Regions from separate parts of the Paenibacillus sp. FSL P2-0121 genome, predicted to be linked through region 1. Evidence: riboswitches for the same ligand, from Rfam matches in the RefSeq annotation. Region 1 holds a riboswitch; each other region holds the start of a gene.
What was found. Region 1 has a riboswitch for cyclic di-AMP ahead of MKY54_RS00190 (3D domain-containing protein). Riboswitches for the same ligand answer to the same signal wherever they lie in the genome.
Positions count from the first base shown of each region.

Region 2: it holds a riboswitch for cyclic di-AMP, as region 1 does, so the genes downstream of both, MKY54_RS26345 (alpha/beta hydrolase) here and MKY54_RS00190 (3D domain-containing protein) in region 1, are expected to answer to the same signal.
Region 3: it holds a riboswitch for cyclic di-AMP, as region 1 does, so the genes downstream of both, MKY54_RS02670 (hypothetical protein) here and MKY54_RS00190 (3D domain-containing protein) in region 1, are expected to answer to the same signal.
Region 4: it holds a riboswitch for cyclic di-AMP, as region 1 does, so the genes downstream of both, MKY54_RS16895 (APC family permease) here and MKY54_RS00190 (3D domain-containing protein) in region 1, are expected to answer to the same signal.

Region 1 is NZ_CP150245.1:37,753-45,804, forward strand. Features, by position in the region: gene MKY54_RS00165 (tRNA1(Val) (adenine(37)-N6)-methyltransferase) at 1-157, shown strand, start outside; gene rsmI (16S rRNA (cytidine(1402)-2'-O)-methyltransferase) at 154-1,065, shown strand; gene MKY54_RS00175 (AbrB/MazE/SpoVT family DNA-binding domain-containing protein) at 1,485-1,739, opposite strand; gene MKY54_RS00180 (HD domain-containing protein) at 2,035-3,318, shown strand; gene MKY54_RS00185 (TatD family hydrolase) at 3,370-4,140, shown strand; cyclic di-AMP (ydaO/yuaA leader) riboswitch at 4,339-4,568, shown strand; gene MKY54_RS00190 (3D domain-containing protein) at 4,854-6,020, shown strand; gene rnmV (ribonuclease M5) at 6,197-6,748, shown strand; gene rsmA (16S rRNA (adenine(1518)-N(6)/adenine(1519)-N(6))-dimethyltransferase RsmA) at 6,745-7,629, shown strand; gene yabG (sporulation peptidase YabG) at 7,794-8,052, shown strand, end outside.
Region 2 is NZ_CP150245.1:5,981,229-5,989,280, forward strand. Features, by position in the region: gene MKY54_RS26330 (cysteine desulfurase family protein) at 1-626, opposite strand, end outside; gene mnmH (tRNA 2-selenouridine(34) synthase MnmH) at 662-1,699, opposite strand; gene selD (selenide, water dikinase SelD) at 1,758-2,819, opposite strand; gene MKY54_RS26345 (alpha/beta hydrolase) at 3,341-4,168, opposite strand; cyclic di-AMP (ydaO/yuaA leader) riboswitch at 4,256-4,442, opposite strand; partial or broken gene MKY54_RS26350 (glyoxalase) at 4,704-4,799, shown strand; gene MKY54_RS26355 (hypothetical protein) at 4,877-5,050, opposite strand; gene MKY54_RS26360 (Nif3-like dinuclear metal center hexameric protein) at 5,135-5,935, opposite strand; gene MKY54_RS26365 (alpha-glucuronidase family glycosyl hydrolase) at 5,954-8,008, opposite strand.
Region 3 is NZ_CP150245.1:602,364-610,415, reverse strand. Features, by position in the region: gene MKY54_RS02695 (histidine kinase) at 1-503, opposite strand, end outside; gene kdpC (potassium-transporting ATPase subunit KdpC) at 608-1,216, opposite strand; gene kdpB (potassium-transporting ATPase subunit KdpB) at 1,272-3,305, opposite strand; gene kdpA (potassium-transporting ATPase subunit KdpA) at 3,322-4,998, opposite strand; gene MKY54_RS02675 (hypothetical protein) at 5,215-5,631, opposite strand; cyclic di-AMP (ydaO/yuaA leader) riboswitch at 5,883-6,072, opposite strand; cyclic di-AMP (ydaO/yuaA leader) riboswitch at 6,492-6,656, shown strand; gene MKY54_RS02670 (hypothetical protein) at 6,725-7,279, shown strand; gene MKY54_RS02665 (hypothetical protein) at 7,294-7,815, shown strand; gene MKY54_RS02660 (hypothetical protein) at 7,950-8,052, shown strand, end outside.
Region 4 is NZ_CP150245.1:3,817,420-3,825,471, reverse strand. Features, by position in the region: gene MKY54_RS16905 (DsbA family protein) at 177-893, shown strand; gene MKY54_RS16900 (disulfide oxidoreductase) at 890-1,354, shown strand; cyclic di-AMP (ydaO/yuaA leader) riboswitch at 1,549-1,708, shown strand; gene MKY54_RS16895 (APC family permease) at 1,833-3,650, shown strand; gene MKY54_RS16890 (iron-hydroxamate ABC transporter substrate-binding protein) at 3,854-4,861, shown strand; gene MKY54_RS16885 (iron ABC transporter permease) at 5,082-6,137, shown strand; gene MKY54_RS16880 (iron ABC transporter permease) at 6,137-7,171, shown strand; gene MKY54_RS16875 (ABC transporter ATP-binding protein) at 7,227-8,027, shown strand.

The DNA of each region.
Region 1 (8,052 bases):
TGCCCACCTGGAGGCAAATATGGTATTAATCGAAGCCGCACGTGATGGAAAGCCTGAGGTTCGTTTACAACCACCGCTCATCGTATATAATGAGGACAATCAATACTGTCCAGAGATTATGGACATCTACTATGGTGCTAAAGAGGGTAAATCATGAAGATATCATGTCAAAGCAGTTTTCAAAACAAGACTAATACCAGTACTCAGGAGACAATAGGGTCGCTTTTTCTGGTGGCTACACCTATCGGTAATCTGGAGGATATGACCTATCGTGCAGTCCGTACATTGCAGGAATGTGATATTATTGCCGCGGAAGATACGAGACAGACCCGAAAATTACTCAGCCACTTTGAGATTTCACCTTCGATGTTGTTTAGTTATCATGAGCATAATAAGGCCGCCAGTGGACCTGAGCTTGTACGCTATATAATAGAAGGAAAAAATTTGGCACTCGTCAGCGACGCCGGTTTACCAGCGATTTCTGACCCTGGAGCGGATCTTGTAGCCCTTGCTATAAGTCATGGAATTCCGGTGATTCCTATCCCTGGAGCTAACGCAGCGTTGTCAGCTTTGATCGCTTCTGGTCTATCTACGAATACGTTCACCTTTATCGGCTTTCTTCCCCGAGAGCGTAAGGACATCCGAGCAGTATTAAGTCCACTTCGTTCGGCTCAAGGCACTTTGTTGTTCTACGAATCTCCCCATCGCGTAGTTAAGACACTTGCTCATCTTCAAGAAGCATTCGGTAATCGCCAGATTGTGTTGGCACGTGAATTAACGAAAAGATATGAGGAGTTTCTACGCGGTTCGATTGAGGAATGTACACTATGGCTGGCTGAACATCCTCCGCTAGGCGAATATGTTATTGTCGTAGAAGGGGAGAGCAAGGAAGATGCAGAAATCGCAGAATCGGCGTGGTGGCGTCAGTTAAGCATTGAAGATCATGTAGCTCATTACGAAGCACAGGATGTACCACGGAAAGAGGCTATGAAAAAAGCGGCATCAGACCGGGGTGTAGCCAAACGGGATATTTATAATGCGTTGCTTGATAGAGCAGAAGAGTAAGTGTTATAGACGAATTCCTAGAATAACTAAGGATTTTTGGAGCCGTTTCGAGCTTGAGTGATTTATCTGTGGGTTAAATGTATTTTGTACAGTTATTTTTGAATTTTTTTATGTATTTGTTCGTTTAGTTGTACTTCATACAGTTATAAAGGTGGAAAGGATTGATTTCACGGAGATATAGGAAATATAAGTGTACAAAATACAATTAATTCGTTTAATGGTAAAAATCATTTAAAATAACTGTAAGAAATACAACTAAGTATTACTAGTTCCGTCTTGAAGCACATTGCCCTTAGGGAGGGGATAACCAGGAGGGCAAACCCAGACATAAAAAATACCTCCCGCGGTCACGGGAGGTCAAGGAGATATGAAAAGGTTAGAATTAACAATTTGATTAGTTCTATTATATACTATTTAATTTAGTTTGTCACAGGGGTAGGGATGGAAGATATGCATTCATGACAAACTATTTTTCCTTTAAAGTAAGTTACGTTCTCAGCGTTGCCACAGAAAATGCAGGCAGGCTCATACTTTTTAAGCATAATCCGTTCGCCATCAACGTAAATTTCCAGTGCGTCCTTTTCGCCAATGCCAAGTGTACGGCGTAATTCAATAGGAATAACAACCCGTCCAAGTTCGTCTACTTTTCTTACAATTCCTGTTGATTTCATCATAACAATCGTTACTCCTCTCAATGTTCCAAAAACGTCATTATTCGACATTGTTCACTGTTTTATGATACTTATAATACCAACGATTCCCAAATCAGTCAACCTTTTTTCATAGGCTGAATAAGAAAATTTCCATAAGAACTTTGAATGTCCCTATAAAAATTAAGAATTACCCTGAAAGCATTTTGTCGATTTACCAAGACCAAAAATGATACTTTTCGACAAAGTACGACATAATTATTTATTATATACTGATATTAGTTAAAATCATATTAAATTATTAGAAGGAGTTGATCTCATGAAGCAGCCGCTCACGGAAGAAAAAGTTTTCAAGGATCCCGTTCATAATTATATTCACGTACAGGATACGATTATTTGGCGACTAATTAATACAAAAGAATTTCAGCGTTTACGCCGGATTCGCCAGTTAGGTACCTCATATCTCACTTTTCATGGTGCAGAGCATAGTCGTTTTTCTCATTCTTTAGGAGTATATGAAATTACACGCAGAATCATTTCGCAATTTGAGCGCAGCGGGTATAAGGATTGGATTCCTGAAGAAAGTTTGCTTACTTTGTGTGCGGCTTTGCTGCATGATTTAGGGCATGGTCCATTTTCACATTCTATAGAAGAAGCTTTTGAAATGAACCATGAGGATTGGACCTGCCGAATTATTTTGGAGGACACGGAGATCACCGAAATATTGCGTGATGTGGAGGAAGATTTTCCTCGTAAAGTAGCCTCAGTTATCTCTAAGACATATGAGCATGAAATTGTTGTCAATTTGGTTTCCAGTCCGCTGGATGCTGATCGTATGGATTATTTGCTGCGTGATGCGTACTATACAGGTGTAAACTATGGAACCATCGACATTGATCGGATTTTGAGAATGCTTCGTCCTTATAATGGGCGGATTGTAGTAAAAGAATCAGGTATGCATGCCATTGAAGATTATTTAATGTCGCGTTATCAAATGTACTGGCAGGTATATTTTCATCCGGTGACGCGCAGCTCTGAAATTATTTTGCGTCAAATCTTCCGTAGAGCTAAAGAATTGTTCCAAGAGGGGTACAAATTTCGCTTTATGATCGCTCCGCTGGAAGATCTCTTTCGAGGAGAAGTAACAGTGAAACAATATTTAATGCTTGATGAGGCACTGATACAGACTGCTTTTATGCAATGGACACTTGAAGAAGATGAGTTATTAAGCGACTTGTGTACCCGTTTTATTCATCGTAAACTGTATAAATATGTAGAGATCGAGAATTTGGATACAGATATGATTACGGAAATCCGCAGCAGTTTTGCGGGAGCGGGACTTAACCCAGAATATGACTTAGAGATTGATTATCCGACAGATTTGCCTTATGATGTGTTCCGTCCAGGAGCAGCCTTCGACAATAATCAAATTTTACTGCTTGATCGCAATGAGCAATTGCGGGAAATTTCAGAGGTATCGGATATTGTGCGCTCAATAAGCGGAATTCATCGTGGCAGATATCACCTATATTTCCCACAGGATAAGCTGAAAAAAGCCCTTACACGGTTGCCCTCTTCTGTAGCAGAGATTTTTGCAAAATAATACAAATATTTATGGAACTATTGATAAAAACAACAAGGAGTGAGCTTTAAAATGTATCTGTTCGACACACATACACATTTAGATGCGCCTCAATTCGACGAGGATCGCGAGGAAGTTATAGCTCGTGCAGTAGAGGCCGGAGTTAGCAAGATGATCAATATAGGATTTAATCGGGAAACGATCCCTTCAACGATGAAGCTGGCTGAATCTTATGATTATATTTATGCAGCGGTGGGCTGGCATCCACAGGATGCGATTGATATGAAAGAGGGGGACCTCGATTGGATCGCCTCTCTTTGCAGCCATGAGAAAGTGGTGGCCATCGGAGAGATTGGGTTGGATTATTATTGGGATACCTCTCCCAAGGATGTGCAGCAGGAGGTCTTCCGCAAACAAATTGGACTAGCCCGTGAACTAAAAATGCCAATCTGCATACATGACCGTGATGCCCATGAAGATGTCGTACGGATTTTACGGGAGGAAAAAGCAAATGAAATTGGTGGCGTAATGCATTCTTTCTCAGGCAGCTGGGAAACCGCAAAAATGTGTCTAGATCTAGGATTTCATTTGTCATTTGGAGGACCGATCACGTTCAAAAATGCCAGAGTGCCTAAAGAGGTGCTTGCACAGACGCCATTGGACCGATTATTGATCGAAACAGACGCTCCATATTTGACTCCACACCCCTTCCGAGGCAAGCGAAATGAGAGTGCTCATGTGAAGTTAGTAGCAGAGGCTGCGGCTGAAATTAAAGGGTTAACATGGGAAGAATTGGCTAAAATTACGTATGCGAACGCACTGGAACGATTTGGGATTGTCTGAAAACAGGAGTAAAACGGGTGAAAAATAGAGAATGGCCGATATATTAAACTTTTTTAATATAAAAACGGCTGATTATTACAATATTTTAACCATATATTTGCGTAAACGTGGTTGAATCGTCCTTTACAACATGCATCAAAACAGGATATCATCTTTTCAGTGATGTGAGCTGTTGTTATTGTGACAGCCATTGATTCATGGATCGTCTCGCTGAGTCTCCGTATGGAGAACGGGGGAACCAATATTGAACTGCCGCATGCCTGTATCTTGAATACGACTAGGAATTGCCGCAGAACAATATTTGATTTCTTCACGTGGTCTTTGGGGTGAATTTAAGGGCAACCGCCGTGAGCGGGTGACCTGAAATAGGGCGTCTCTCTTTCGTCCGAACCCGACAGCTAACCCCGTAAGCGCAAGTAAGAGAGGCAACCTCGTGCACAAACATTCCCGCGTATTCTGACATCGGAGAAGCCACGAAAGAGTCCTCAAGAGAACTCTTTTTAGGCTTCTTTATTTTTGAATAAACTGAATGTTGCCCGCATACTGTTATATAACAGGTGTGGGAGTAGCTGTGCCGAGCAGGCGATCCATGAGCAGGAGACGCTAAGTTAATACGTGCGTATCCTGTGACAATCTCAAATAGTTTCGTCAAAGAAATTCAGTCCTCATGATATACAAATTGACGACGAGGCTATGTAAGGAGGATGGAGAGAATGGGCTTATTCCAACCAGAGGTATCCCATGATTCGCAGTCATCCAGCAGGTCTTTCGCATTACGGTGGGAGCAAGTAAATACTCGCGTACTTTTACTTGCAGGTGTGATTTCAATCGCAATCGCGCTGTTAATTCTGCTGTACGTACACGGTCAAAGTAATAAACAATTAGTTTTAGTAATAGACGGGCAAACACAGACACTTGAAACGCGAGAAGCACTTCTTGGTGATGTGTTGGAGAAAGAGCAAATTTCGCTGCAGCCGCATGATGAATTATCTTTAGGTCTGAGTGATGAAATAAAAGACGGTGACCGTGTCGTTATCAATCGTGCGCAGAAATTTAGCCTTACTGCGGACGGAGCAACAAAAACGTTATATACGACCGAAGACACTATCGGTCAAGCGATTGACAAACTGGGTATCAACCTAGAAGGCTATGATAAGATTTTTCCTTCGTTAGACACCACCATCTCTGCTGACATGGAGATTAAGATCGTTCGTATCAACAAGCAAACGGTACAGCGAACAACTAACTTACCTTTCCGTGTTATTAAGACAGCAGATCCCTCCCTTACTGTGGGAACAGTTAGAGTGGCACAGGCAGGCAAACCAGGCGTCATGGTTCAGCATATTGAAAAGATCTATCAAGACGGAGAACTGGCCTCTATGCGCATGATCGGCAAGGAAGTACAAACGGTAACAAAAGATAAGATCATTGCCGTTGGTACTAAAGCACTTCCTAAGCCTACTGTAGTTGCTAAAGCTACAACAACTTCCAAATCAAGCACTACCTCCAAAACGACTAAAGTTAGCGCTAAGACTAAGAACGTCACAAGCAAGGCTGGCGTAGACTTTGAGTACAAGAAGATGATTAAGAACGTCTCCATGACAGCTTATTCGTCAGAAGAGCCAGGGATAGGTACTAAAACTGCCTCCGGAACACGCGTAACGGAAGGTCGTACAATTGCAGTAGATCCGAATGTAATTCCTATTGGCTGGTGGGTTTATATCGATGGGCTTGGATTCCGCCGTGCAGAGGATACTGGCGGTGCCATTAAAGGCAATAAAGTGGATGTCTATTATGATTCCCTGAGCCATGCTCGTAATTTCGGCCGTAAATCACGTACCGTTTATGTGATTGGACCTGTGAAACCAGAGCTTAACTAGAACTGAAGCTTTTGCAAAAAATCCTTTGATAAGCTATAGTGATGATAACCGTTAAGGAACGCTGGATGATCATTTCGTTGATCGCAGAGCAACCGCTCATCACTTATACATTCTTTAACCAAAAGAAGAGGAGCGAATCCTCTTCTTTTTGCTTTTTTTGGAAGGAGTCAAGAAATATGATTAAGGAATTAATCGTCGTTGAAGGCAAAAGCGATACCGTAGCCATTAAGCGTGCTGTAGAAGCGGATACCATTGAGACAGGCGGCTCTGCTGTAAACCGGACTGTAATTGCTAAGATCGCGCTTGCTATGGAACGTAGAGGGGTTATTATTCTTACGGACCCGGACCATGCTGGGGAGCGAATTCGTAAAATCGTTTCAGCGAAGGTGCCGGGCTGCAAGCATGCTTTTATTCCAGAGAAGGACGCAACTCGAAAAGGGGATATCGGTGTAGAGAATGCATCGCCAGAGGCGATTCGTCATGCGCTGCGTAATGTACATACCTCTTTTGAAGGAGCACCTGCTTTGATTGGTATTGATGATCTTATGGCCGCTGGAATGCTTGTACACCCTCGGGCTGCTGAAAGACGTATGGCACTTGGTAATTTGCTTGGAATCGGATATTGTAACGGCAAACAGCTGTACAAGCGGCTGGCGATGTTTGGGATTACGCGGGAGGAATTTGCCGGGGCTCTCGCCCAAATTGATCAGGGAGGCATTACTTCATGAGTGGTAGAGAGGAAATTTCGACTCCAAAACGGACCAAAGAGATTATTCAACGTTATGGATTCAAGTTCAAGAAAAGCCTGGGACAGAATTTTTTGATTGATCAGAATATTTTGGACAAGATTGTAGACGCTGCTGGACTAGATAGCGATTCTGGGGCGCTGGAGATCGGGCCGGGAATTGGAGCGCTGACGGAGCGTCTGGCACTAACAGCGGGTGCTGTAACTGCCGTAGAGATTGACCGTAGACTGATTCCAATATTAAAAGACGTACTTTCCCCCTATCCCCATGTTAAGGTTCGTAACGATGATGTCCTCAATGTGAACTTGCAGGAAATGTTCAAGGAAGATTTCACCACTGTGAACAAGGTCAGTGTGGTTGCTAACCTGCCTTATTATGTGACTACTCCGATTCTGATGAAGCTGCTCGAAGAGAAGCTTCCCCTTGATAACATCGTTGTAATGATTCAGAAGGAGGTTGCGGAGCGTATGGCTGCATCTCCAGGTGGAAAGGAATACGGAAGTCTTAGCATTGCCGTGCAGTACTACAGCGAGCCTGAGCTCGTCTGTATCGTGCCACGTACGGTATTCATCCCTCAACCTAATGTGGAGTCTGCTGTTATCCGTCTGAAGGTTAGAGAGCATCCTCCGGTAAAGGTGGAGAGTGAGAAGCATTTCTTTGAAGTGGTTCACGCTTCTTTCACACAGCGCCGCAAGACGATTGCTAACAATCTGAAGGCTCGTTACTTCCCTGAACAAGGACGTGAGCAGCTGGAGGCTTTACTCGCAGAAGCGGGTATTGAACCGACCCGTCGCGGAGAAACACTCAGTCTTGAAGAATACGCCCGCTTAAGCGGTGTTTTGCTAGCCGCTGGAATTGAATAAGCAATAGGAAACGGTTGTTGTCTTAAGGACGACAACCGTTTCTCGTAGAAATATAAGGATGTTATTCTGGTGGAGCATTATACATTCTTATATTTTAAAAATATGTTGAGTTATGAACCAACTGAGGCCTTTGCCCATACGATGGGGTAGAGGTGGTGGTTGTAATGAATTTAGGAGACTTGGTCGTTCGCAAATCTTATGGCGGTGATTTAACATTTCGTGTAGATAATATTGTGCAGGATAGAGCCGTCATTAAAGGCACAGATTTCCGCCTGTTGGCGGATTCTCCTCTGGATGACCTGGTTCAAGTGCCTCCTACCCGAATAACGGAACGGGGACAGCAAGCACAGATCAAAGCGAAGGAATCACTGACACAGCTGCGGAAGGACCGTCAGGAGCAAAGTCAGCGGAGCGGGGGAACCC
Region 2 (8,052 bases), 1.0 Mb from region 1:
GCTCCAATGCCTTTGGGCGCATATAATTTATGGCCTGCAAGCGTTAGAAAATCCACTCCCAAATCCGCTACATCGAGGTCTACTTTTCCCGCAGATTGTGAAGCATCTGTATGAATAAGAATGCCCCGTTGGTGGCAGACCTCAGCTATTTCCTTGATCGGCTGGATCGTACCCGTTTCGTTATTAGAGTGCATGATGGAGACCAGAATGGTTTGGTCCGTGAGCTGCTTTTTCACATCGTCAACCTGCACCATTCCATACGAGTCAACAGGTACATAAGTCAGGTTGTATCCCATCTGCTCCAGGTACTGACAAGGTTTAATTACCGCTGGATGCTCAATAGCAGACAGGATAATGTGATTACCTTTATGGCGATACGTTTGGGCTACTCCTTTAATGACAGTATTATTAGACTCACTACCCCCACTGGTAAAAAGCACCTCACCCGGCGCACAATTCAGGAAATCAGCCACCTGTGTTCTTGCCTGCTCTATTCCGAGTTTAGCTTCACGCCCCAAAGAATGACTGCTTGAAGGATTCCCAAAATGACCGTAAAGATAAGGGATCATAACCTCTGCTACTTCCTTATCTACTGGTGTTGTAGCGTTGTAATCTAAATAGATCATATTAAGTAAAGCCCCCTTTAACCATAACGCGAAACTTATACTTCTTGATGTTTTAAAAAAGAACGCACAGCAGTCTCAGCTTCATCCAGATTATTCACTTTAAAAGTAACTCTCTCAATGCCTTCATACTGAGTGGACGTATAATCGTATCTGGGATCATAGTAATATTCTAGCAGCAGCGCCACAGCTTCGCCGAACAAATCTGCCTGCAAGCATCGCTCGATTTCTGCCGCAATAGGGATATGAATTCGGGATTTAATACTCCGAAATGCAGAAATACATTGCTCCTTGTATTCTTCTGGCCGATAATCCTCAAGGATTTGCTCCACTCTGGCATGCAAAGGCATCTCAATCCAGATCTGCGTTCCGCTCTCTTTTTGCTCGGCCATAAATGGGGGCATTACTACCTTACCAATCTTTTTGCTCTCCGCTTCAAATAGTACATAAGGAGAATCCCCGATCTTAATTAACTCCTCTAAAAGAAGACTATCGAACGTTTTTTGATTGTTCGCACGAAGGCCAATCTCACCAAAAATAGAACCGCGATGACCTGCCATCCCTTCCAAATCCAGAACGGGGTAGCCTTGCGCTTTCAGGCGGTGTAACAGATTGGTTTTACCTGTGCCTGTATTTCCGTGAATCACATAAGACTTCGCCTTACATTCATAGGACTCCAATTCGTCGAGCACCCATTTACGATAAGCCTTATAGCCGCCTATCAGCCGGTAAGCATGAATATCCATTAAAGAGAGTACGGTCGCAGTTGTACGGCTGCGCATACCTCCCCTCCAGCAGAATACAGCTTTGTCTCCTTGAATCGCTGCAAATTCTTTGACAAAAGAAGGCAGTTTTGCCGCAGCAATCTCCAAACCACGTTCTTTCGCGGCCTGCACACTTGTCTGTTTATACAACGTCCCTACTTCAGCCCGTTCCTGATCATCAAAAAAAGGAATATTCAAACTATCCGGCAGCGTTGCATCTTTATATTCAGAAGGAGATCTAACATCAATAATGGTGATCTGCTTCTTGTTTTTTAACACTCTAAGTTCTTCCAGTGTAATGTCCTGAAACAATATGCTCTCTCCTCTGGTGGCTAACCTTTATAATTTGCTCTAAGCTGATATACAACAGTTATTCCACAGCAGCTATAACTGTAATCTGACCCGGATGCTCTTCCGTTACCTCTCCGATCAATGCCGCTTCTACCCCTGCATCTACTAACTCTTTTAGCAAATCTTCGCTTTGTTCAGGGGCCACAGAGATCAGCAATCCGCCAGAAGTCACAGCGTCACATAGAATATAGCGGCTTAGTTGGTCCATCTCTTCCGGATAAAGAATGCTGCCTTCCAGATGGGCAAAGTTATTCTTAGTGCCTCCTGGAACAAATCCCTGTTCCGCAAGCTCTCTTACTCTTGGCAGCATAGGTACATCGCCTTGACGAATGATCAGGCCCGTGCCGCTCCCTTTAGCCATTTCCGAGGCATGTCCCAGTAGCCCAAATCCGGTAACATCTGTACAAGCATGTACATCATAAGGCTCCATGATTTCAGCCGCTTTTTTATTCAAAGTAGACATTACTGTCGTAAGGCGTGTGGTTTCTTCAGGAGATAGCTGATCCTTTTTAATGGAAGTTGTTAAGATCCCCACACCGATAGGCTTCGTTAGAACCAGCTTGTCTCCCACCTTGGCGCCCGCATTCGTTCTTACTTTGTCAGGATGCACAAGGCCCGTAACGGCCAATCCGAATTTGGGCTCTTTATCGTCGATGGAATGTCCGCCCACAAGAGTAGCTCCTGCTTCCTGTACTTTATCCGCTGCACCGCGCAAAATGTCACCGAGAATGCTTTTATCTAAAACAGAAATAGGGAAGGCCACAATATTAAGCACCGTAAGCGGCTTTCCACCCATCGCATAAATATCGCTTAATGCATTGGCTGCTGCAATTTGACCAAATGAATAGGGATCATCCACGATCGGCGTGAAAAAATCAACAGTTTGCACTAACGCTAATTCATCACTTAAACGGTACACCCCTGCATCATCACTAGTGTCCAGACCTACAAGTAGATCCGGGTTAGGAACAGTTGGTGGCAGACTGCGAATAACCTGCATGAGATCAGCGGGACCGATTTTGCAGCCGCAGCCCCCTTTTGAAGATAATGAAGTCAGTTTTATAGTTTCAGCTTGAGACATCATGACTCAGCTCCTTTAGTATGAATTATCTTAATCTTACACGAGTAGATCGCATTGTACAAAATGCAAGAGTAGCAGATGCGTTGCTTACTACGCCTCCTTCTATACACTTACCTTCACTACTTAGGGCCTACTGTTCTTTCCCACGTCGGGTGAGCTATATTTGGTGCTGTGGTAGGGTAGGGACATTAAGTAGCGTTCTAGGTACAATATGCTTGTAAATGTTCAACATCCATCGGTTAGTAAAATAACCAAAGGCTGGCTCATTCGTAGATTTCACTACGGATAAGCCAGCCTTTAATTGGATGTCCATTATATTAGGGAAATCCTCCCTAAAAACATCCTATTATTAGGGAAGTTTTCCCTAATCCATGTTCTAGGAGCCATAATCTCCTTCACTTTAGGGAGAATTCCCCTAAAGTTCAACCCAAAAGGACGTCCCATAGCCAGCTCGTGCTCCCTGGCTATGGGACGTCTTTTTTCTCACTTAAACGCTTCGCTTGTGAAGGTCTCCCAATAGATCAGCTAATCTGCTGAGTACCCTGCTGCTTCTCTAAGAAACGTTGAAGAATCGCATTGAATTGCTCCGGTTGGCACAGATTACTTGGATCTAATGCGTTCGGAATAATCGCCAACTGCGCATGTGGCAGCTGAGACACCATTTCCTTCATACAATTCACTCCAAATTCATTGAAGTCCCCTACAATACATAAAGCGGGACGTTTAAAAGCCTTTAAACATCTGGTGTAATCAACATGGCTCGTAGCCAGCCTTTGCCGATATAGCTCCCGGGGACGTTTGTCCAGCAGCCCTCTTCTAATCTCATTGTAGGCCAGACTCCAGCGCTCTCGGTACATCATCCGAATCGAAGGCAACACCAGCTCGCTTGGGAGATAATACATTAGTAAACTGCAATATGCTGCCATAGTTTGTATTTTCCCTACTATTGTTGATCCGTGAGTCCTACAAAAGCTATCCGCGACCACAATGGCTTTTACACGCTCAGGATATTGTTTGGCAATATGCTGAACGACTAAGCCACCATAGGCGATTCCTACAAAAACTGCTTCACGGATACCTAGGTCATTCAACAGCATAATCAGATCCAGACATTGCGTCTCAATAATCTCATGTGGGGCCTCCAGCAGTTTACCAGACTTGCCATTCCCCCGTAAATCGCACAAAATCACTTTATATTTATCGGAAAAATACTCCAGCTGTGGTTTGAACATACTGTGTGTTAATCCATGTCCATGGATAAACACAACCGGAGTGCCAGTTCCATTGATTTCATAATAGAGCGAAGTTCCGTTCAGTTTAGCGATAGGCAAAGGTAACACCTCTTTCATAATAAATTCTACGACTATATCTGCTTAAAAACGCAGCAAAAAACCACAGAGGGATTCTCTGTGGCTATTCATCACTAAACACGCCATTCATCCTCTCTCCATACGCTTACGAGGTTAGCTGTCGGATTCGGGCAGTGAGAGTTGCCCTACCTGCAGGGATGCATATTATGCACCCGGAACAGGATTCACCCCATAACCAGTGCCGACTCTCACATCGGCTGCCAGTTGTTGGTTCCCCCGCTTTCCAGAAACGGAAATTAAGCGGATTGCTTATGTAATTGTAAATTTAAGATAATTCTCAGTTCTGAGATGAATCATACTCTTGTAAGGTTTTCTTGTAAAGGAGGGCTCTGGTCAAAATAATGTTGAAAGCAATGCTTTTCATTTCATATTAAGCATACTCTTCATTTTCTCTTTCTTTTGCTCTTGTTTACTCGTTTTCTTTAGAAAAACAGCTCTGAAGCAAGCGAAAAAGGGGGTGATTCACCAGTACTTTCCTATTTAATAAGAAACGACAATCTTCAATACCAATATTGGGCCAGTTTCTGTACCTTGGGGTGTTCGTCGTTTCTATGTCCCCGATCCGTTTGGCAAGCTTGTTAATATTATTTCACATGAACAGCACGAATGATTTCATAAAAAAGAAAAAAGCTAAGCAGAATCAGAGATATCCCCTTGTCCACTTAGCTTCCTTTTACAATACTATGGCTACAAAAGATCGGCGTTTTTCAATGCATGCTCCCAGCTTGGAAAAAAGAACAGCGCACTTCTCATAAGCTCTGGGTCGCTTTGCTTTACTTGTTTTTTACTGATCGAGCTTCCGTCGCTTTGCAGCTTTTTGATCCGACTTAATACTTCATCAGCCTCCAAAGGAATTTCCATTGAAACACTCCTTTCTCAGTGACCTGTTTCCCTTCATTTTCTCCATAATATGTTTATTTATTCCGTACTCTTAATTTCCCCAGATTAAACCATCTGATAGATGGGTTGTTCAGCAATGAACCGGGTAGGAAGCATGGGATATTTGTCTGCTAAGATTTCAGCTAAATATTTCATCCCCGGCGCTTCACTCTCCGCATGACCTAACATGATGAGCGCTTTAGATCTGCCTTGGTGCCCTGCATCCCGCACATATTCCGGAGTCTCCCACTCTGGTCCTTCTCCAGCAATAATTAAATCAAGATTGTGATCATTAAAAAGTGGAATAGCCATCGTCCCGCCCCCTCTGTAACCTACTAATATCCCTATGCGTTTGCAGGACAGAGACAGGTCACCAGCAGCGCGTACATAAGAGATCCCTAGCTTACTTTTAATATACTGAGCAGCTTCCAGTACAGTCATGGCAGGAATAGTGAGAATCGTAGCAGCCGCTTGCTGCTCTTCCACATAGTCTGACCAATCCAGCTCTCGCAGCAAACCCATCATAATCCCATCTGGCTCTTGCCGATGCCAATAATCATGATAACGAAAAATAGCTATTGGGGAATGTCCGATCAGACTTTTTTTCGCATGATAAACCGGATCACCTTCTAACCACTCGTTCGCCGCATGATGGCTATAAAATACACCTTCATGCGTGATCAGCAAATTGGCTCCTAACGCTATTGCTTGCTCCACAATATTTTGTGTGGCAGAAAAGGCCGTAATAATCCCTGTGACTTCAGTTTTCGGTTCCCCTGGGTTCAGAATATCCACAGTCCCTTCTACCTGTTCCACAGTTCCCATTAAATCTTTCAAAATCGCTCTAATCGTGAGGCTCACTATCATCATCCCTCGGTTCAAAATCTAATAAATCTTTCTGCCTTTAAGATCCTCAATTCCGCTCTTGCGGTAAAAATACGTATTGATCCGATCTCTCCATTCCTGCGCATGCTCTGCTTGCTCTTCAAGACGTTGCTTCACTTGCACATACAATCCACTATCCATGCTGCCTTCAAGTGATTCCCATGTTGCTAGAAGCTGTGCAGCCTGCTCTGCCCCCTCGAAATGAGTATCGTAGATATGTTGTATAACCGTTTGCCCCGATTGCAGAACATGCGTGTATGGAACATGATGGAAGAACAGCAGCAGCTCTTCTGGACAAGACGCTAGATTCTCATAATTTGATGCATTAAGACCCATATACTGTCCGCTATACCCCGTTCCCGATTTGACTGAACGATCCACACCAATGCCCTTATGATCCGCATAATGGTACGTTCCCCACTTGGCGTATTCATATCCATCCACATTCGGCCCATAATGATGATCCGGATTAACCATCCAGCCCACACCTAATGGAGCTGTGTAAGATTCGTAAATCCTCCATGAGTCCATTAACATCCCGCGAATAGCAGCCACTAGACCTTCATCAGTGCCAAAGGTAAGGCGAATCCATTCCTCAGCGATTTCTTTTGCCGTCAGCTCCGGATTCCAAATTAATCTCCCATATCCATACAGATTGGCTTGAGCTAACCCATGCCCCGTCCAGTTCATGTCATCCCCAACATTAGTTACAGCAGCCACACCATTATATTTATTTCCCCACACCGATCCGTCCACAATATGTTTCACAAGCGTAGTTTGCCCTTTGGCATAAGTATTGAAATCAAGGACTTCTTTCCACTGTGGAACGAGATAACAGAGATGCCGCTGCTGCCCCGTATATTCTTGAGCAATCTGAAACTCCATCAGATGATTGGTATGTTCCAGTGCGCCAAACAACGGAGATACCGGTTCTCTGACTTGAAAATCCATCGGTCCATTCTTGATTTGCAGCACTACATTATCATTAAAACGGTCATCCAATGGTTTGAAATGATCATACGCTGCTCTGGCCCGATCGGTCTTACGGTCACGCCAATCCTGCTTGCAGTTATATACGAAACAACGCCAAATCACGATTCCGCCAAACGGCTCCAGTGCTTCTCCCAGCATATTAGCGCCATCGGCATGGTCACGCCCGTAAGTGAATGGCCCTGGTCGATTTTCTGAATCTGCTTTGACCACAAACCCGCCAAAATCAGGGATCACTCGATAAACCTCACCAGCCTTATCTTTCCACCATTGCCGCACCGCTGGGTCCAGTGGATCAGCTGTCTCCAATGCTCCGATCTGTATCGGGCTGGCGAAGTTAGCACTGAGGAATAGCTTAATTCCGTATACGCGGAATATTCCTGCAATTAACGCGATATCAGGCAAATATTGCTCCGTTATAAATAGAGATTCAAGCTCATGAACATTCACATTGTTAATCGAAATCGCGTTGATCCCCACAGAGGACATCAATCTGGCATAATCACGCAGCCGCTTTGTATCGTTAAGAAATTGATTGGACTCGTAAAAAAAGGACCGTCCAGCATAGCCACGTTCAATACTGCCATCAAAATTATCCCAGTGATTAATCATTCGCAGGCCGTTCACCGGATTCATAGACAAATTCAGAGCGTCTATCTCGCTTTCTGTTCCTATCAGCCGTAACAGATGGAATACGCCATACAATATTCCAACAGGCGTTGAAGCACCGACAGCGATACATTGCTCAGTAGCATTTGTACGTATAAGGAAACCTTCAGGACCCAGTGAATCGGTTCGTTCTCCTGCGAATACTCTACTAATTAATGGATTCCCCCCTTGGAAGGTTCCTATAACGATACACGGTCCTTCAGGTTTCGCTGTGAGCAGTGGCGCTTTGCCCAGCATAGAGGTCATCCCCTGTATGAATTCCGCGGCTGCCGCCTGAATCGTCTCGTTGTCCTCCGTTACTACCAACTCAACACACCAATCTATATATTGATTGTATAGAGATCCTGATTTCAGCTGACCATAATTGAGCCAAGCCTCATAAGCGGTATTTGTCATGTTTATTCCTCCCGTATAAATAACCCGCCCTGGATTGAAAAGGA
Region 3 (8,052 bases), 560 kb from region 1:
TCCGCAGGCAAGGAATATTCCACCTCAATCCCCGTCCACTTCCGCGCAAGATCTGCTGCGCCCTCCAGCTCGTATACGTTTACAGTTGTGATGACACTAATTCCACAGCCCAATAAATATTTGATATCCTCCAGCCTAGTTGATCTCTCCGCACCCTCGCGATTATGATGAGCCAATCCATCGGTCAGTACAACCTCTGGATTACGTGCCACAATGGCCTCCACGTCCAGATCCTTCTTCTCGATCTCCTTCTGAAACCAATGAATACTTGGAATCCGTTCCAAGTCACCCAGCTGATCCCTTGTTTCTGGACTCTGGTTGGTTGAAACCGCACAGATTACAACATCGATGCCCTGTGCTTTCAGCGCCTGACCCTCACGCAGCATCTGATAGGTCTTGCCTGATCCACTGACCGGACCTATATAGATCTTCAGGCGTCCACGATGCAGCTCATAAATAGAGAGCAGCAGTTCCTCCGGCGTCTTCCTCCGATATGTTCCCATCAAGACCACTCCTTAATAACCCGTTCATCCATTCACTCTTCTATGCCAGAAAGCAAGATATCCCTGACCCAGTTTGAACAATCGGGCAGGGATATTAGCTATATTTATTTGTTCGTTAATTTCTGCAGCTCCATGTTCAGCTTCAGAACATTTATCCGCTTTTCACCAAACAGTCCTAGATCGCGACCTTCGGTCTGCTTATTCACTAGCTCTTCCAGCTGCGTAGCTGGAATCCCGGTCAAATTACTGATCCGGGGAATCTGCACGATTGCTGACGCAGGAGTGATATGCGGATCAAGACCTGAACCTGAGTTGGTTACTAAATCAACCGGCAGCTTGTTTACAGGCACATCCGGATTATCCAGCTGCCACTGTGTAATGGAATCCTTCGTCCGCTGCAGCATATCCAGGTTGGATGGGCCGTAGTTATTGGAGCCTGAAGCTTCCGCTTTATAATCAATGCTGGATACACGGCCATGGAATAATGCCGGGTCCGTAAAGCTTTGCCCGATGAGTTCTGAGCCCACAACTACTCCAGCGTCATTCTTCAGCTGACTGCCGTTTGCTTGCGATGGCATCAGAACTTGAGCAATCGCTGTAGTAGTCAGAGGATAAATCACTCCGCAAAGAACAACAAACACTAGACATAGCCGTAATATAATAAAGAAATTAGCACCCTTCGATGATGACAACTGTTCTTCAGCGTCCGCAATCGATTTTCTGTTATTCACGATGCTTTCACCCTTTCAATGATTAGTCAATCCGTTGTTATATCCATACACTTACGAGCAAATCAATAAGTTTGATGCCCGCAAAAGGAACGACTACTCCACCTAAACCATAGATAAAAATATTACGTCCCAGCAGCTTCGTAGAACTCATCGCTTTATACGAGACACCTTTCATAGCCAATGGGATCAGCAGCGGAATAATAATCGCATTAAATATTAATGCAGATATAATTGCCGAGCTAGGTGAACCCAATCCCATGACATTCAGGGCTTCCATTTCAGGAATAGCGAGCATGAACATTGCCGGAATAATTGCGAAGTATTTAGCGATATCATTCGCAATACTGAACGTTGTCAACGCGCCCCGCGTCATCAGTAGCTGTTTACCAATAGCTACAACCTCAATGATCTTCGAGGGATCGGAGTCCAGATCAACCATGTTTGCTGCTTCCTTAGCGGCTGTAGTCCCACTGTTCATCGCTAAGCCCACATCAGCTTGGGCAAGGGCAGGTGCGTCATTCGTACCATCACCAGTCATTGCCACCAGCTTGCCTTCGTTCTGCTCACGGCGGATAACCGCTATTTTATCCTCAGGTGTACTCTCTGCAATAAAATCATCTACCCCTGCTTCACGGGCAATAGTAGCTGCGGTCAGCGGATTGTCCCCTGTACACATGATAGTCTTGATTCCCATTTTTCGCAGCTCATCAAACCGCTCTTTCATCCCTGGCTTAACCGTATCCTTTAAGTAAATAAGTCCATAAATCCGGTTGTCTACCGCAACAGCAAGCGGGGTCCCCCCCATCCGAGCGATAGCATCGGAATTACTGTCGAGGTTCGCGGGAATGACTCCGCCCTTCGACTGTACCCATTTCTTCACGGAATCGACTGCCCCTTTACGAACAGATCGTCCATCAAGTAGATCTATACCACTCATCCGGGTCTCAGCCTTAAACTCTACGAACTCTCCGCCTTCAGCAAGTTTGCTGTCATAGCTGCGCTCCAGCTTCTTAGCCAGCTCAATAACCGAACGTCCTTCCGGAGTCTCATCCTTTAGCGAACTAATAGCTGCCCAAGCCGTAAGCTCAGCTTCCGTTTCATCTCCAACAGGCACAAAATCACTCGCCATCCGGTTTCCGAAAGTAATCGTACCTGTCTTATCTAGAATCATTGTATTAATGTCGCCGGCAGCTTCAACGGCCTTCCCTGACATAGCAAGGACATTAAACTGTGTGACGCGGTCCATCCCTGCTATCCCGATAGCGGAGAGCAGTCCCCCGATTGTGGTCGGGATCAGACAGACCAGCAAGGCGATCATAACAGGAATATCTAGATCAACGCCCAGATAAGTCGCAATTGGCCGCAAGGTCACTACTACAATCAGGAAAATCAACGTCAGACTGATCAAGAGTGTATTTAGTGCAATTTCATTGGGTGTCTTTTGACGTTTCGCCCCTTCAACGAGGGAGATCATCCGATCCAGGAATGACTCACCGGGATCACTGGTAATTTTGACTTTAATCTCATCACTGACTACCCGGGTGCCGCCTGTGACTGAGCCAAAATCTCCGCCGGCTTCCTTAATAACAGGTGCAGATTCACCTGTAATTGCAGATTCATCTACGGAGGCCAGCCCTTCAATTACTTCACCATCGCCAGGGATAAGTTCTCCCTGACTGACGATGACAATATCTCCTTTACGAAGCTCGGAAGAAGAAACGGTCTTCACAGACCCTCCAACGAGTTTGTTAGCTGTGATATCCTGTTTCGTTTTCTTGAGTGAATCCGCCTGGGCTTTCCCGCGGCCTTCAGCCAGCGCTTCAGCGAAGTTGGCAAACAGCACTGTGAATAGCAGAATGAACAACACTGTGATATTGAAGCCTACCGATTTCTCTGCATTAAAATATCCGGGGGCCAGTACCATAAGCAATACAATAATCGTACCGATTTCGACTACGAACATGACCGGATTTTTAATTAACGTCACCGGGTTAAGCTTAATAAAGCTATCCTTTACAGCGCTTAGGAGTATGGGTCCCGTCAGCAGCTTTTTTCTTTTTACAGTACTCATCTTGTTCTCCCTCTTCCTACCGTAAGGTCAAATATTCTGCAATCGGGCCGAGCACAATGACTGGCAGAAACGTCAGAGCCCCGATAATTACAACGGTACCAATCAGAATTCCGGTGAACAGACCATTGTCTGTGCGGAATGTGCCAATCGTCTCAGGAACTGGCTTCTTCTGGATCAGTGAGCCTGCAACTGCCAGCATCGCGATTATAGAGACATAACGGCCAAGCAGCATTACGATCCCGGTTGTAACATTCCAAAAGGTGGTGTTGTCCGCAAGCCCTTCAAATCCTGAACCATTGTTCGCGGCAGAAGAGACATATTCATATAACACTTGGCTAAGTCCATGGAATCCGGGATTCGTGATGGCACCGTTGCCCAAGTCCGTTAAGAACGCACCTGCTGTTGGTACAAGGATAATGAACGGATGCACAAGGATAGCAATCGCAATTAGCTTCATCTCCTTGGCTTCTATCTTTCGCCCGAGAAACTCTGGTGTTCTGCCAACCATTAGTCCACATAAGAAGACACCCATGATGGCATACATCAGCATATTGATTAGTCCGACACCTTTTCCCCCGAAGACGTTGTTGAGCATCATTAGGGCCAGAGGGGTAATGCCACCCAGCGGTGTCAGCGTATCATGCATATTGTTAACACTACCTGTCGTAGCTGCCGTTGTTACCGAAGTGAACAGCGAAGATTGCGGGATACCAAAACGCACCTCTTTACCTTCCATGCTGCCTTGCGAAGACTCGATCCCCAGCGCATTGATAGCTGGATTGCCTTTGGTTTCCGCATAATAATTCAATCCCAGCAGTAGTACGAACAAGGTCATCATTGCTGTGAAAATCACCCAGCCCTGACGTTTGTTCTTAGCGAACAATCCGTACATATATGGCAGAGAGGCTGGCAGCATCCACATAGAGAGAATCTCCAGAACGTTCGTAAGTGGATTAGGGTTCTCAAAAGGATGCGCTGAATTGGCTCCGAAGAAGCCGCCACCATTCGTACCTAAGTGTTTAATTGATTCCAAAGAAGCGACTGGACCGATAGCGATTTGTTGCGTCTGCCCTTCGAGTGTAGTGACCTCAAGCGATGGCTTGAGCGTTTGTGGCACATGCAATCCTACCAGCACCAATGAAACTAGCAGAGCTAATGGAATGAATACACGAATATGTGCTTTTACGAAGTCCTCGAAAAAGTTCCCGACTGATTTCTGTCCTGTAATCCCTCTGACAAAAGCAACCGCAACAGAAAATCCGCTCGCTGCAGACGTGAACATCATCATCGTGATGACTGCCATTTGTGAAAAATACGATAGTCCCGTCTCCCCGCTATAATGCTGCAGGTTCGTATTGGTCATAAAGCTGATCACCGTATTGAATGAAAGCGTCTGTTCCATATCGGCAATTCCATTCGGGTTCAGCGGCAATCCCCGCTGTAATCTTAGAAAAATATAACTGAAAGCAACCAGTACGATATTAGTTAAAACAAAGCTGAGTGCATACTTCTTCCAGGACATTCCGTCCCGTTTTTTCAGGCCGATCAGCTTATAAATACCTTTCTCTGTGCCTGCAAACCAGCGATCCGTACGATTCGGTTCGTTAGAAAATACATGATATAAATACGTTCCCATCGGCTTGACCAGCAAGATGAGAATTACAATTACGACGACTATTTGCAAAATGCCCATGAATGCCCCTCCTTAAAATTTCTCAGGATGAATCAACGCGTAAACCAGATATATAAACAACAGTAGGGTAACAGCGATTACTAGAATCACAGCTTATCCCTCCCCGTATCCTCAACTACACCTGCGCACCAGCGCATAAAGCCATAAAATAACCCGTAAATTACAGCTAACGAAGCCACCATATACAGATCCATCATATCTTCCGCACTCCTTCCATTATCCTTGATGAGGTGATCTATCGATTAGAAAATCAGCATCACCACTATGGGAATAGATTACATAGCTCGCACCAAGTCTTTTATAGACCAATCTAGGATTTATTGAACTTGTAATCACAAAAATCGGCTGTGTCGTCCAGGTACGGCACATCTGAATATAGCGGCAGCAAAGCGGAAAGCTGCTCTCAAACAGATATACCCTGCCTACCGGGAACGATGGGCGAAACCAAGTGCTCTGATGGCGGGTATCCACTAGAATAACCTGCTCAATCCCGAGCTCCTCAAGTAAAGCTTTCTCAGCCACATTGTTGGTTAATCCCGCCATCTTAATACCCCTGAACTTCAGAAGTTTAATGAAATGTTCTCCCGCCTTTGTAGGCGCACATACAAGCACATATTCATTCTGATCCGTCATCTTTTTTTCTCCTCCTGCTCATTTACAACAAGGAGGCAACGAAAATCTCCGAAAGGATGTTGACCTATCGTCATTTTCGGGCACAACCTAAAGCTCGGTTGTGTCACGTCATTAGACGCTGCCTTACAAATACCGCTAATGATGAATTTAGCGACCTCTTAGGGGAGGCCTCCATAAATGCTTTGCTTCTAAGAGCACAGCAAAAAGCCACAAAGGATCTCCTCTGTGGCTCGCTAGCGGTCACATTGCACTCATCCTCTCTCCATACGCTTACGAGGTTAGCTGTCGGATTCGGGCGGTGAGAGTCGCCCTACCTGTATAGATGCGAGCTCACTCACACCCTCTACAGGATTCACCCCATAATCGGCTTCCGACTCTCACATCGGCTGCCGATTGTTGGTTCCCCCGCTTTCCTTACCGGAAATTAAGCGGATCAAATATTCGATTGTCGTTGAAACAGGAGTAATCATACTCTTATGCACGAAGACTTGTAAAACCTGAATGATGCCAAAATAATGCAAATTAAAAACTATTTTCCCATTAGATAGCGCTTACTTGATATCTAATCTCTCTATATCTCTTGTTTACTCGAGTTTGGAGCGTTTAATCGCTATCTATAACCCATGTGATTTTATTCACCTTTTTAGAGCGAAAATACTGCAAATTCCCATTATAGGTAGAAACGCAAGAAGCTGAGGCTGAGCGAGAAAGAGGCGCGATAACACGCCATAAATACCTATTTACCTCGTTTTTCAGTCGTAGTCGGCAGGATATGGTTAAAATTGCTCTAAAAGAACATTTTCCGTTTTTTACAGAAAATCTTGAAAAGAGTATGATTCGGGTTGAATCTAATTCATGAAAAACAATCAACGCTGAGTTCCTGCATTCGCAGGGAACGGGGGAACCATCAGGCCACCTGGCCTACTTGGGGTGAATCCAAAGGAGACTGCATAAGTCTCAATAGGTAGGGCGACTCTCACCGTCCGAATCCGACAGCTAACCTCGTAAGCGTAAAGAGAGAGACCCTTGATCCGCCACGCTTTGGCCCAGGTATATCTGCCTGTAATCCAAAACCGCAGCAGAGGTCCTCCTCTTGCTGCGGTTTTTGCGTTACCTGAGCTTATTAGGTGATAGCACGCTGGATGGGGTGAATGTTTTGAAGCACTATTATTTAGGGATACATCAAGGGCTGCTTGAGCCGATAAGTCTAAATTACGTTTGTTTCGGGGCCTTGTGGTTCGAAGAACATAATCACAGGTACATTGTAGGCTATGCATTTGGCCAGAACCAGATCCAAGCCCTTCGCCAGTTCAGCACACCTTCTTCTTGTAAAGACTGTTTAGACTCTAAGATTGTATATGAGATATATAAAAAAATTCGAGAACAACAGCAGCAGCAGGATTGGTCATCACACCAAAAACTCCCGTGGTTTACAGCCTTCAAGGAGCCTTGGAAAGATGTAAGCGCCGGTTGGTATGTCTTGAGATCCCGCAGCACCTTTCCCTTACATCTATCTGTTATACGGAAAGAGAAGTTCCGACTATGGCTAGAGCATACCGCAGTCTGTGAGAATAAAATGGAAATGCTCGCTTGTGTAGAAAAGGCTAGTGTCACTCATCATGTAGACTTAAAGCTTTTGGAAATCTAAGGAGGAACCCTACTATGGACCAGCGCAGACTATCCCGCATTGAAGTATTTGTATTGGATGAACCCGAGCCTATCCACTATGGAATGGAAGGGGCTGAAGGCTGCCGTTATGGTATTCTAAAACTCACCTGTAAGGGAGGTTGCAGCTGGGGGGCTTGTCTGATCTCTGCCAACACCAAAAATTTCGATCTCATTAAATGGAGTTCTTTTTTACGGGCTATCTGTCATTGCCGTCTTGAGGAAGCGCTGGATAAGGTCCGCCGCGAAGGTTCAGATTGGGAGCAGGTTAAGCTTGAGCTAGTTCAGGGTGCTTTGCAGGATTTAAAGGCCAAGCTCCAGGGTAAATCCTTGGCAGGGCATATTCAGCAAGGGCGTCTGTACAGTGTTGCAGCAGGGGGGAGCAATTCCAGAAGTGAACGGCTCTACTACAAACCTTCCAAAGCTTTATCCAGTACCTCCCAGCAGAAACACAGTTGCCCGGAACCAGACACCGCTGATCTCATCAATAAATCAATCTCTTACTTTTCTATATTATAGATTCAAGCAAATCTCTCATTCTGAAAGGATCGTGTTTCACCATGCCTGACCCCTTACCTCCCGAGTCCACCTACAGTACTAAATTTGCAGAGTGTGTCCAAAAGTATACTAATGAAGTCTACGTACTTAGTTCCATGTTGTTAGAACAATCTAATGAGGCGGACAAGGTTACTATACGCACCTTCACAGAGCTTCATAAAATATATCGTCAGGATGAATTCGATCCTCAGTTATTCT
Region 4 (8,052 bases), 3.2 Mb from region 1:
TAAGAGCAGCGTTTCTCCTTTTGGAGTCACGCTGTTTTTTTTGACCATACTGTTTGCCAAAAAGAGATTAATAATTATATAATTTTAAATGTATATGATAAAAACTACATTAGTCCCTAGAGGACAGAAAGGAATTCTCCTTGAGTAAACCTAAAAAAAGTCCAAATGTTCCCCAGTTGAGCAAACAAGAGAAACGACGGGTAGAACAGGAGCAACAGAAGCAGAAAACGAGAATTTTAGTTATTAGTTCAATAGCTGTAGTAGTTATCATTTTTGTTGGATTGTTTATGTTAGCTTCGAAAGATGCAGCAAAGAATGTCTCTACAGGAGAACCGGTAGAATTCAATTACAGTGAGCTACCTAGGATTGGTAATGAGGATGCACCTGTTAAGCTTGTTGAATTTGGTGATTTCAAATGTCCAGCTTGTTCCCAGTTTGCTGGCTCCATGAAACCGAAAATTGTTCAAGATTTTGTCAACGAGGGAAAAGCAGCTCTTTACTTTGTAAATATGGCTTTCGTTGGTCCTGACTCTGAGACAGCTTCACTAGCTGCATTGTCTGTATACCATCAGAATAAGGATGAATTCTGGAAGTTCTATGATGCTGTGTATGCGCAGCAAGGGGATGAGAGCGTGGAATGGGCCACTGAGGATTTCTTGGTAAGCCTTGCTGAAAAAGAGAAATTAGCGATCGATTACGATCTGTTGCGTAAAGACATCCAAGAGAAAACTTATGCAGATGAGCTGAAGAAAGACATTCAGTTGGCAACTGACGCAGGCGTGACAACTACGCCTTCGCTCTACATTAATGGAGTGAAAACGGCTGAACCTTTCGATATTGAAGCGATTACATCTGAAATTAACACCGCCGCAAAAGCAGTGGAGGCAAAGTGACAAAATTCCTATCTTTTTGCAAGCGTAACTGCCTCTATCTGGCCTGGTTCGTCTCTTTGGTTGCTGTAGCTGGTAGCTTGTATTTAAGTGAAGTCTTGAAGTATGAACCTTGTAAGCTTTGCTGGTTTCAGCGGATTTTTATGTATCCGCAGTTATTTTTGTTGGGAATTGCCACTTTCCGTGGAGATAAGCGCGTCATTCCTTATGTGCTTCCATTAAGTTTGATTGGTGGCAGTATCTCAATCTATCATTATGCGGAACAGAAGATTCCAGCATTAAGTAAAGTTCTACCTTGTACAATTGGTGTTCCTTGTAATAAAGATTATTTGAACTACTTCGGATTTATTACGATTCCTTTGTTAGCTTTAATCGCTTTTGCTCTAATTAGTCTCCTTCTTTGGTATGGACGTAAGGAAGAAGAAATGATTGACGTAGATGCAGAGGAGAGCTTAGGATTTTAGTTTTCACTTTGGAAGGTACAAAAAAGCTGAAAAGGTATTAAAATCACGGGCTAGAGGGATAATTGAAGATAATGAAAGAGAGCATCCAATAAGACGCTATATTTGAGCTTATTGGATGTTTTTTCATTCTTTTTTCATTTTTTTCAACGCTTTACTGTAGGCACTTTGTAGACTAATATTAGACCTTGTGAGAAGTTGAATATGCGCTGAATTTTCTTAGGAAAAACGGGGGAACCAAACTTGGCATTCATGCCAATGGGGTGAATCGGAACCGGGTCGAACAGACCTCTACCGTAGGGCTATAACCACAGCCCGAATCCGCCAGCTAACCTCGTAAGCAAGGTGGGAAAATGACCATGCATAAGCATGCGGATCATTTCCGTATGCTTATTTTTGTGTCTGCATTTATGAAATCCACCGATGAAAACAGCGCACGGAAATTCCGTTTCAGCTCCCAAAGAAAGGAACTGTATCCACCATGGTAAGCAAGGTAAAACGACTATTGATCGGCCGTCCGATGAAGTCGAATGAACTCGATCATGAAAAGTTATCCAAGGTTAAAGCACTGGCTGTCCTGTCTTCTGATGCGCTCTCGTCTGTAGCCTACGGAACGGAACAAATTCTGATTGTACTGGTGGCTGCCGGGTTTACTGCCATCTGGTATTCCCTGCCAATTGCATTAGCCGTATTGGGCCTGCTGGCCATCCTGATTTTATCCTATCGGCAGACGATTTTTGCTTATCCGCAAGGAGGCGGAGCTTATATCGTAGCCAAGAGTAATCTTGGTATTCCGACAGGGCTGCTCGCTGGGGGTTCATTATTGGTGGATTACATTCTTACCGTAGCGGTTAGTGCCTCGGCAGGGACGGATGCGATCACATCGGCTTTTCCAAGTCTTCATAATCATACTGTTCTCATCGCTGTATCTGTTATCGTTTTATTAACAATCATTAATCTTCGCGGAGTGACTGAATCGGCTTCATTTATCGCAATTCCAGTGTATTTGTTTGTGGTTTCGATTGTTGTTCTGATTATCTCCGGTATCGTTAAATATGCAATGGGTGGCGCGCATGCGAATGTTCCTGAAATAGGCAGCGCCGTATCTAATGTAAGTTTGTTTCTACTATTAAAAGCGTTTAGCTCTGGTTGTTCAGCCCTAACGGGGGTTGAGGCCGTATCTAATGCGATCCCAAACTTTAAGGCACCGGCTGAGAAAAATGCAGCCAAGACGCTAATGATCATGGGACTTATCCTTGGCTTTATGTTTACCGGAATCACTGTGCTGGCATATTGGTATGGTATTGTGCCAGATGAAAAGGCTACGGTTGTCTCTCAGATCGCTGAATCGACCTTTGGCCGTGGCGGATTGTACTTTTTCATTCAAGGGATTACAGCAGTGATTTTGTTCTTGGCAGCTAATACAGCATATTCAGCGTTTCCGCTGCTCGCCTTTATGTTTGCAAAAGATAAATATCTGCCACATGCATTTATGGTCCGTGGTGACCGCCTGGGCTTCTCAAACGGCATTATTTTTCTAGGAGTTATGTCTATCATACTTGTGACTGCATTCCATGGGAATACGGAAGGTTTGATTCCACTATATGCGGTAGGCGTGTTCATTCCTTTTACCTTATCCCAACTGGGGATGATGGTGCATTGGATCAAAACAAGACCCGCTGGATGGGTGAAAAGATTTGTAGTAAATACCATCGGTATGCTGACTACATTGACGATTACGCTTATATTTATCATTACTAAATTCTCGAGCGTATGGATGGCATTCATTTTCTTACCTGCTGTAATGTTCGTGTTCCACCGTATTCATAAGCATTATTTGAATACTGCGGATCAACTGCGTATATGTCCGGCTACTGATAAACCTGTAATTAAAGGAAGTACTGTAGTTGTTCCTGTTGCAGGGGTTACACGTGCTGTATTACATTCCATCAGCTATGCGAAGTCTCTAACAGATAATGTTGTTGCTGTGTATGTAGGCTTTGATGAAGAAGACATTCATAAGATGGAGCAACGGTGGGAGGAATGGAATCCAGGTGTACGCCTGATTGTTCTTCGTTCCAGATATCGTAGTATCATTCGTCCGTTAGTGAAGTTTATCGATACGGTAGAGTGGAAGACCGCTGCGACGGATCACATCACGATTTTGATTCCACAGTTTATTACCAAACATTGGTGGCAAGCCGTGCTTCATAATCAGACCAGCTTTTTAATCCGCTCGTATCTAATGAATCAAAAGGACGTTGTAGTAGCGACTGTCCCGTATCATTTAAATAAATAAGTAGAAGATTAAAGATGAGGTTATATCCGGAACGTTCGGAATATAACCTCTTTTGTATTTTATATGAAGGAAATTGTTGCAAATCCACAGAATTTGAAATTTATATGTTGACACAGAGAATGAGAATCAATATCATTTAAAAGTGAAGCAGAGGTAAAGGTCACCTTTGAATATCAAAGCAGTTACATATAGGAGGGTTTTTAATGTTTTGGCTTAACAGAAAAAGATCAGGAAGCATGAAAGTGACGATGAGCGGACTAATAGTGATGACGCTAATACTTTCCGCTTGTGGTAATAATAATGCTGAAAGCTCATCAAATGCAGGAACAGCGCCTACAACAGCGCCTACAGCAGAATCTACAGAGGCACCTGCTGCACCTAAGACGTTAACAGATGCAATGGGTCATAAAGTAACGATTCCGGCTAATCCACAGCGCGTTCTGGGTTCATATTTGGAAGACTCTTTGGTAACTCTGGGTGTAACTCCAGTAGCTCAATGGTCAGTTACAAACGGCGTTCAGGATTATCTGGCCACTGAATTGAAGGATGTTCCTACAATTAGTTACGACCTTCCGTTAGAGGCTGTAATCAGCTTTGCTCCGGATCTTATTATCATCCCATCGGAGTCTTCTGTTCAGAACGGGATTTACGATCAGTTGAATAAGATTGCACCCACTTATGTAATTGGGGATGAACTAAATCAAGATTGGCGCAAATCGTTGCTCAAGATGGGTGAGATTTTGAACAAAACCCCTGAAGCAGAAAAAGCCATTAAAGATTATGATGTTAAAGCAGCGGCTGCGAAAGAACAGCTTGCAGGAGCTATTGGACAAGAGTCCGCGGCTATTTTATGGTTGGTGCAAAAAAACTTCTATATTGTAGACGAAACCCGCAGCAGTGGAGCTGTATTATATACAGACCTTGGCGTAACGCTGCCTAACTTAGTAACAGAGATCCCAGTAGGAACAAGAGCAACTTGGAATCCGATCTCACTAGAGAAGCTTTCTGAGCTGACCGCAGATCATATTTTCCTTGTAAATAGTGATAAGACTGAGGGTTCGGAGATCCTAGATAGTGCAATCTGGAAGGGCATCCCAGCTGTAAAAGCTGGAAATGTGCATGAAATGAGCTCAACAAGCAGCTGGCTTTACAGTGGTGCGAACGCTGGCAGAAAAATCATTGACGATGTGCTAAAAAGTCTTGTGAAATAAAAGTCGTAATTCACCATGAATGAGACTGATCATTTCGGTGGGGAAGAGCGTGCAGATCAAGTATCTCGGGATACAAAGATCTGCACCATTTTTTTATAAACCAATCCCATAGTACGGAAAAATCGATCCTGCAATTGTACAACATAAATATTTTTGCGATAATGAGAATGATTGTTGTTATCATATAAACCATTGTAACTATTGAATAAGGAGACGGCTCATGGTTTCACCCTCAGATTTCGCAAATCGTATTAAAAATGAACCCAAAAAAGCTCTACATACCCGACCGGCAGCTGCCATTGGTATTCTTATTTTTGGACTTGCTGCCATTGCCTTCGGATTGGCACTTTCGGTCTCAGTAGGTGCAGCAGATATCAAGTTAGCTACGGTATGGGAAGCTATATTTCATTTCAATCCAGATTTACAAAAACATCAGGTAATTAGAGAACTGCGATTTCCACGTGCTATTGCTGGCGCCTTAGTCGGTGCTTGCTTCGCAGTAGCAGGGGCTATCATGCAGGGGATGACAAGAAACCCGCTTGCGGATTCAGGGCTGTTAGGCTTGAATGCAGGAGCAGGGGTAGCGCTGGCCATAGTATTTGCTTTTGCACCCTCACTCTCATTCACTTCACTAATGTTGTATTGCTTTATCGGTGCCGCTGTGGCCTCTTTTATCGTATTCGGAATCGGTTCGCTTTCTTTTAATGGCCTGACCCCCTTGCGATTGACATTAGCAGGTTCGGCTGTTAGTGCTTTATTGGTTGCTATTAGTCAGGGAGTAGCTATTCTTTTCAACTTATCTCAGGACATAGCCTTCTGGTTAGCTGGTGGGATGGGTGGAGCTAGCTGGACTCAGATCAAGATTATATTCCCTTGGGTGGCCGTAGCCTTAATTGCAGCAATGATGTTATCACGATCCGTCACATTGCTCAGCTTAGGAAGAGAAGTAGCGGTTGGTCTGGGGCAGCGGACAAGGTTAGTTCAATTGGCATGTATGATTGTTGTGGTTATCTTAGCTGGAAGTGCGGTTTCAACGGTTGGCCCGATTGCTTTTATAGGACTAATTATTCCACATGTTACTCGTTATTTCGTTGGAGTGGACTACCGCTGGATTATCCCTTGCTCCGCAGTTCTAGGGAGCTTATTGATTATCTTTGCAGATATTGCCGCAAGAATGATAAATGCACCGTATGAGACACCGCTAGGAGCTTTAATTGCCATCATCGGCGTACCGTTCTTTATTTATTTAGCGAGTAAGCGGAAGGGGGAGCTGTAATGCCCAAATTAACCCTTACTCCAGATGAAAAAGAACGCCGCACACGCGCCCTAACGGTGTTATCACTCCTTGCTATACTGATCGTCGTTGTGTTTATAGTCAGTATGAATACAGGGTTTATGCGTCTATCCCCACTAGAGGTATTACATACACTCATGGGTGATGGAACACATCAGCAAAAGCTTATTTTATTTGATTTCAGATTACCCCGCATCGTAATTTCATTGTTAGTTGGAGCGGGCTTTGCAGTATCGGGCTGTATTCTACAAAGTCTCGCACGTAATGCACTCGCTGAACCGGCTACGCTGGGCATAAGTGCTGGTGCAGGTTTTGCGGTAATCATTTTTATCTCGTTTTTTCCGGCTACAACAGCAGCTCCGGTATTTGTCTTGCCTCTCCTAGCGCTTGGTGGGGCTGGCCTGACCGCAGCTTTAATCTATATTCTTGCCTACCGGAAGGCAGATGGTCTGTCTCCTACAAGGCTGATCCTTATCGGGATTGCGGTCGCTGCAGGAATCAATGCTTGCCAGCTTGTATTGGCACTTAGGCTTGATCCTAATAATTATCAATTTGTAGCTACTTGGATCGCCGGGAAAATATGGGGTGGGGATTGGAGATTCGTCCTTGCTTTGCTGCCTTGGATCGCGATTCTGTTACCGTTCGCCTTCTATAAAGCCCGGGTTCTAAATGTATTGAATCTAGGGGACCATACTTCATTAGGTCTAGGAATGCGTGTGGAGAAGGAACGTATTCTCCTTCTGGTAACAGCCGTAGCGCTTGCCGGCTCCTGCGTCGCGGTAAGTGGAGGTATTGGCTTCGTCGGCCTGATAGCACCACACCTGGCTCGCAGGCTGGTGGGACCCCGTCATCAGGTGTTATTACCTGCTAGTGCTTTGACAGGGGCGCTTCTTATGATTACCGCTGATACCATTGGTAGATGGGTATTGCAACCTGCCGAAGTTCCTACTGGCATTGTGGTTGCGATTATTGGCGCACCTTACTTTTTATATTTACTCGCCAAGTCGAAAGCGTAAATTAGTTCATACTTAGGAGCATAGCTCCATAAAACTTTTAAGGGAGTTGTAGATCATGTCAGAACGTTTGAATACAGAAGAATTAAGTATTGGGTATGCTGAGGCTACTATAGTTAAGGGATTGAACTTGTCTATCCCTACGGGGAAAATCACCGCACTAGTGGGCGCTAACGGCTCCGGTAAATCTACAATCCTCAAAACGATGGCCCGGATTATGAAGCCGAAGAGTGGCACCGTAATGCTGGACGGCAAATCGATCCATAACTTTTCAACTAAAGAGGTTGCTCGTCAGCTAGCGATTCTACCGCAGAACCCAACGGCTCCTGACGGTCTGACGGTATCTGAGCTGGTCAGCTATGGTCGTTTCCCTCATCAAAAAGGATTTGGCACGATGACCGCAGAGGATCGCAACATCATCTCCAACGCCATCTCTGTTACGGGCATGGAATCTTTTCATGATCGCCCTATTGACCGTCTCTCTGGTGGACAACGTCAACGCGCTTGGATCGCTATGGCGTTGGCTCAAGAAACAGATATTTTATTCCTTGACGAGCCTACAACGTTCCTAGATATGGCGCATCAGCTCGAAGTTCTTCAACTTTTGCAAAAGCTGAATGAGGAAGAAGGCCGTACCATTATCATGGTCGTGCATGATTTGAATCATGCTACTCGTTATGCGCAGCATATGGTAGCGATTAAGTCCGGTACTGTGGTTAGCGAAGGCTCACCTACTGAGGTTATGACACCAGATGTATTGCGGGAAGTGTTTGGAATTGAAGCGGATATCGTTCCGGATCCACGTACGGGTGTGCCACTGTGTCTTCCTTACGAGCTTGCTGCCTATAAAGCTGTGTAATTATCATCTAAAAACATACAACGAA